Regions from separate parts of the Mesorhizobium sp. WSM4816 genome, predicted to be linked through region 2. Evidence: predicted binding sites of a transcription regulator. Region 2 holds the regulator's gene; the other holds the start of a gene.
What was found. Region 2 encodes PhoB, which activates phosphate uptake and scavenging genes when phosphate is short. Its sites were predicted from a motif close to TGTCATNNANCTGTCAT; they were not measured.

Region 1 (3,206 bases), on a different contig from region 2:
GCGCTGTTTGCCCGCATCGCCGGCCTCGACGTAACGCTGCTCGACATGAGTGCGGAGAGGCTGGGTTTTGCTGCAAGCGAACTCGGCTTCGCCACCCTCGACGGTTCACGGCAGTCTGCGACCGATTTGGTGCGCGAGGCGACCAACGGCGAAGGTTTTGACGTGATTTTCGATGCCACCGGCAACACCCAGTCCGTGCAGTCGGCCTTCGCCCATGTCGCGCATGGCGGGACGCTGGTCCTGGTCAGCGTCGTCAAGGACGACATCGTCTTTTCCGATCCCGAATTCCACAAGCGTGAGATGACGCTGATCGGCAGCCGCAACGCGCTGCGCGCCGACTTCGACCATGTCGCTGCCTCGATCCGCGATGGTGCTGTGCCGCTGGAAAAGCTCGTCACCCATCGCACGACGCTTGTCGACACGCCGCGCGACCTCGCCCGCTGGGCGCGTGAGAAATCCGGCCTGATCAAGGCCGTCATCCAGGTCGGATAAGACCAGACCTAAAGCGCCGATATCTTGAGCTCGACCCGCTCGGCCGGAAACCGCGTTTCGGCGAACTGGATCGGCTGGCCGTCCGGCGTGACGTTGACGGCGACCGTGACCAGCACGATGGCGCCGGGCTGCAGATCGAGATCGGCAAGGTCGGCGGCGTCCGCGTGGCGGGCCGACAGCACCGTCGATTGCCTGAGATAGTCACCGATGCCGAAACGCTGGAATGAGGCGGTCACCGATCCGGTTTCGGCCATGGCGGCATCGATGCCGGCGAAGCGTCCCGCGTCGAACCAGCCGGTGGCACGCGAGACCGGTTGCCCATCGGCTTCGCCGCGTGTCTCGAGGCGTATTACATCAGAACCCCTGGCAAGCCCCAGCCCTTCGGCGACGCGCCGGCTGGCCGGCTCGACCGCCGATTCGAGCAGCACGCTGCGACGCTCCGACGCCTGCCCTTGCAAGCCCTCCGAAAACCGGGTGCGGGCGCCTATCGGGTAGGACAGGCGCTTGCGCGACAGCACGAAAGTGCCGCGCCCCTGTTCGGCCCTGAGCACGCCATCCTGCACCAGTGCGGCGATGGCGCTGCGCACCGTATGGCGGTTGACGCCATAGCGCTCGGCCAGTGCAACTTCCGGTGGCAACGCAGCATTCTCGGCAAAGTCGCCAACGGCGATCGAATGCAGGATCTGGTCGGCGATCTGCCGCCACAGCGCGACGCCGCTGCGCCGCTCCAAGCTGCTGGCCATCTGCTGACCGATCATCTCTTTGCCCCGATCTTTTTCGCTGTCATCCATCCGTCATGGACACGCTTTAGAAAATAGATATAATTTGTATAATTGTCTATATCAATAGATGAATTTTCGATGCAAGGGAATGTTAACCATGCGAGGACAGGAAGCGCGCGATCAGCAGCTTGAGCGCAAGGCCGTCATGGCGACGTTGGCGCAATCGACCGGCGACGATATCGTCCGCCTCTGGAACGAAGCCGGCCTGCCTTCGGAAGCAGAGCTCCTGCGCGGCCCCGAAACCGGCCTGGTCACCGTGCGTGGCCGCATCGGCGGCGGCGGCGCGCCGTTCAACGTCGGCGAGGCGACGGTCACCCGCGCGACGGTGCGGCTTGCCTCGGGAGAAGTCGGCCACTGCTACGCGCTGGGCCGTGACAAGCAGAAAGCAAGACTGGCGGCGATCGCCGACGCGCTCTGGCAGGATCCCACCCGCCGCAACGAGGTCGAGAGCAAACTCATTGCGCCGCTGCAGGCCGCACTGGCCAGCCGCCGTGAGCGGCGGCGCGCCGAGACGGCGGCAACGAAGGTCGATTTCTTCACCATGGTACGCGGAGAAGACTGATGGACATCGCAACCCAGGCGATCGAGGGCGGCTTTGCCGATCCGGTGTTCGACGCCCAGACGGTGTTCCGCGCCGTGATGGACGCAATGGCGCGGCCGGGCACCCTGCAGCCTCTGCCAGTCTTTGCCCGCCCGCCGGCGCCGCTGTCGGCCACCGCAGGCGCCATCGCGCTGGCGCTGTGCGACAACGACACGCCGCTCTGGCTCGACCTCGTTTTGCAGGCCCCAGCAGCGGTGAAATCCTGGCTCGGCTTCCACACCGGCGCGCCACTGGCCCACACGCCAGCCGATGCGCATTTCGCGCTGATCGCCACGCCGGCCGAGATGATGGCGCTCGACGGCTTTTCACAAGGCACCCAGGACTATCCCGACCGCTCGACGACGCTGATCCTGCAGGTCAGCGATCTCGTCTCAGGCGCCCCGCTGCTGCTCGAAGGGCCCGGCATCGAAACTACCGCGACAATCGCGCCGGCGCAGATGCCGCGCCACTTCGTCGAACAATGGAAGCAGAACAATCAGCGTTTCCCCCGTGGTGTCGACATTATCCTCGCCACCCCGGAAGGCGTTGCCTGCCTGCCGCGCACGACGCGCATCAAGATGATGGAGGCGTGATATGTATGTCGCGGTAAAAGGCGGTGAAGCGGCCATTGCCAACGCCCACGCCCTGCTCGCCGACCGCCGCCGCGGCGACCGTTCCGTGCCGGCGCTTCGCCTCGACCAGATCGTCGAGCAGCTGGCGCTCGGCGTCGACCGGGTGATGAGCGAAGGTTCGCTCTACGACCGCGAATTGGCGGCGCTGGCCATCGTTCAGGCGCGCGGCGACATGATCGAGGCGATCTTCCTGGTTCGCGCCTATCGCACCACGCTGCCGCGCTTCGGCTACACCAGGGCGATCGACACCGGGGCGATGCTGGTCGAGCGGCGCGTGTCGGCGACCTACAAGGATCTTCCCGGCGGCCAGCTGCTCGGCCCGACCTTCGACTACACCCACCGGCTGCTCGATCCCGAACTCGCCGCCGCCGGCGACGTCGCCGAGCCGCTGCAGCGCGCCAGCGACGCGGAAGCCATGCCGCGCGTCTCCGCCATCCTCGCCCGCGAAGGCCTGATCGAGCCCGACGGCGACATGCCGCAGGACCATATCCCCGGCGACATCACCCGCGAGCCGCTGGAATTCCCGATGGCGCGCGACATCCGCCTGCAGGCGCTGTCACGCGGCGACGAGGGTTTTTTGCTGGCGCTCGGCTATTCCACCCAGCGCGGCTATGCTCGCAACCATCCGTTCGTCGGCGAGGTTCGCATCGGCGAGGTCGAGCTGGAACTCGACGTGCCGGAGCTGCCATTCGCCGTACCGCTGGGTACTGCGCGTGTCAC
Region 2 (3,206 bases):
GGAGTAGAGGATATGAACATCATGACGGAAGCCGGCGTCGAGCAGAAACTGAGCAGCGCAACCAACGCCCCTTCGATCAAGATGAAGGGCGAAAAGGTCTCCGTTCACTACGGCGAGAAGCGAGCACTGTTCGACGTCGATCTCGATGTCCGCGAGCATCAGGTGACGGCGTTGATCGGCCCATCGGGCTGCGGCAAGTCGACGTTCCTGCGTTGCCTGAACCGAATGAACGACACCATCGATATCGCGCGGGTGAGCGGCAAGATCACGCTCGACGGCGAGGATGTCTACGACCCGAAAATCGATGTCGTCGAGCTGCGAGCTCGCGTCGGCATGGTGTTCCAGAAGCCGAACCCGTTTCCGAAGTCGATCTACGAAAACGTCGCCTACGGTCCGCGCATCCACGGCCTGGCCAGGAGCAAGGCCGAGTTGGACGGCATCGTCGAATCGAGCCTGAAGAAGGCCGGCCTGTTCAACGAGGTCAAGGATCGCCTGCTCGAGTCGGGTACCGGCCTGTCCGGCGGACAGCAGCAGCGCCTGTGCATTGCGCGCGCCATCGCCGTGTCGCCGGAAGTGATCCTGATGGACGAGCCCTGTTCGGCGCTCGATCCGATCGCCACCGCCCGCGTCGAGGAACTGATCGACGAACTGCGCCAGAACTATACGATCGTCATCGTCACCCATTCGATGCAGCAGGCGGCGCGCGTGTCGCAACGCACGGCGATGTTCCATCTCGGCTATCTGGTCGAGGAGGGCGCGACCGACAAGATGTTCACCAACCCCGACGACAAGCGCACCCAGGACTACATCACCGGCCGGTTCGGCTGAGCGGTCCGGCGAATTTCGAACACGAGGACAGCACCATGGGTGAACACACCGTCGCATCTTTCGACGAGGAACTGGAGCACATCGACAGGCTGATCCGCGACATGGACGAGCTCGCCGCCGCAATGGTAGCGGCCTCGATCCGCGCGCTGCTTGCGTCGGACAATGCGATGGCGCAGCGCGTCGTCTCGGACGACGCCATCATGGATGCGCGGCAGCGCGAGCTCGACGACAGCGCCATCACGCTGATCGCCAAGCGGCAGCCGATGGCGCAGGATCTGCGCGCCGTGGTTGGCGCAATCCGCATGGCGGGCGATCTCGAGCGCATCGGCGATCTGGCCAAGAACATAGCCAAGCGGGTCAGCGCAGTCGGGCAGAGCGCGACGCCGCGTAATCTGTCGCACGGTATTGACGCGATGGCGGACCTCGTTCTTGTGCAGCTGCGCGGCGTGGTCGAGCACTATGTGTCGCGCGATGCCGGCGCGTTGAAGGAACTGCGCGCCGACGACCAGAAGATCGACGTGAAATACACGGCGGTTTTTCGCGAGCTCCTGACCTACATGATGGAGGATCCGCGTAACATCACCGCCTGCACGCACCTTCTGTTCTGCGCCAAGAATCTCGAGCGTATCGGCGATCACGTCACCAACATCGCCGAAAACGCCTACTTTGTCGTGACCGGGCAGCAATTGCCGGCGGATCGCCCGAAGCTCGACGAAACGACGATGTCGGCGCCGGCGACATGACAGGAGTGACCGGCCGATGATCGCGCCGCGCATCATGGTGGTGGAGGATGAAGAGCCGCTGGGCGTCCTCCTCCGTTATAATCTGGAATCCGAAGGCTATCAGGTCGAGGTGGTGACGCGCGGCGACGAGGCCGAAATCCGGCTGCAGGAAAACGTGCCCGATCTTTTGGTGCTCGACTGGATGGTGCCGGCGGTTTCCGGCATCGAGCTTTGCCGGCGGCTTCGGGTGCGCCCCGAAACCGAGCGGCTGCCGATCATCATGCTGACCGCTCGCGGCGAGGAGAGCGACCGGGTGCGCGGCCTTTCGACCGGAGCCGACGACTATCTGGTCAAGCCGTTCTCGACACCGGAATTCATGGCCAGGGTCAAGGCGCTGCTGCGCCGCGCCAAGCCGGAAGTGCTGTCCAGCGTGCTCAAGGTCGGCGACATCATGCTCGATCGTGAATCGCACCGGGTCTATCGCAAGAAGAGCGAGATCCGGCTCGGGCCGACCGAATTCCGGCTGCTCGAATTCATGATGCGCCACCCGGGCCGGGTCTTCTCGCGCAGCCAGTTGCTCGACAATGTCTGGGGCGAGACGATCTACATCGACGAGCGCACCGTGGACGTCCATGTCGGCCGGTTGCGCAAGGCGGTCAACAATGGTCGCATGCCCGATGTCATCCGCACCATCCGCGGCGCCGGCTATGCGATCAGGGAAGACTAGCTGATACCTGCGCTTCCGGCGTACCCCAAAGTACGCTCCGCTCCGGATCTCGGAACCCACCATTCTCGACTCGGCCTGACCTGAATCTCAACACACCCCAAGTCGCGACCCGGGAATCCTTCAAGCCACGTTCTTTCCGACCGAGCCGGCTCGTGCCTGGATGCTCGGCGCGAAAATCTCCTGGTCGACGAAGCTTAGCGCCCGCATGGCGCAGCCTTCGCGGATCAGCGGCAACTCGTTCGGCTCGGTGTCGAAGGAAATCGAACCCGAATGCTGGCCGCCGGCGGTCTGGGCGATGGCCTCGCGCAGCGCCGGCTCGATCAGGTCGAAGGCGGCAGCGCTGGCGCCGACCATGGCCACCGGCGCCGGATCGATCAGCGCAAACAGGCTGCCGAGCCCGAAGCCGAGCGCCTCGCCGGCCTTGCGGTAGGCTTCGCGCTCCGGTCCGTCCGTCTCGCGCGCCCGGGCCGCCAGTGCCCGCATCTCGGCGTCGCTGACATCGGCGACCGGCTCGGCGTTCTCGCTCAACAGCCTTGCGTTGCGCCAGATGGCGTAGTTGCCGGCATAAGCCTCGACGCAGCCGCGCCGCCCGCAGCGGCAAAGCGCGCCGCCCGGCCGATGGATCATGTGGCCGAATTCGCCGCCCGAGGAGTGGGTGCCGGTGAACAGCTCGCCCTTCAGCACCAGCCCCATGCCGATGCCGTGCGAGAGCAGGATGGCGATGAAATCGTCGCGGTAGCGATCCGGGTGGCGCCAGCGCAGCGCCACGGCCATCATGTTGCAGTCGTTCTCCATGATGGCCGGGATGCCGAACTCGCGTTCCAGAATGTCGGCGAAGGCGATGTTCGTCTGCGGCGTGATCGGCGACCACAACATGGCGCGCGCGTGGGAATCGGTGATGCCCTGGATCGCCAGCGCGATGCGGGCGA

Region 1: phnF (phosphonate metabolism transcriptional regulator PhnF) is a predicted target of PhoB. The motif match lies at 1,274-1,290, and genes of this name have one in related genera.

The regions. Positions count from the first base shown of each region.
Region 1 is NZ_JBVVQR010000019.1:44,440-47,645, forward strand. It holds gene AC0L3H_RS20035 (zinc-binding alcohol dehydrogenase family protein) at 1-492, shown strand, start outside; gene phnF (phosphonate metabolism transcriptional regulator PhnF) at 501-1,250, opposite strand; gene phnG (phosphonate C-P lyase system protein PhnG) at 1,372-1,836, shown strand; gene phnH (phosphonate C-P lyase system protein PhnH) at 1,836-2,447, shown strand; gene AC0L3H_RS20055 (carbon-phosphorus lyase complex subunit) at 2,449-3,206, shown strand, end outside.
Region 2 is NZ_JBVVQR010000006.1:183,249-186,454, reverse strand. It holds gene pstB (phosphate ABC transporter ATP-binding protein PstB) at 13-828, shown strand; gene phoU (phosphate signaling complex protein PhoU) at 864-1,571, shown strand; gene phoB (phosphate regulon transcriptional regulator PhoB) at 1,588-2,277, shown strand; gene AC0L3H_RS10295 (ROK family protein) at 2,398-3,206, opposite strand, start outside.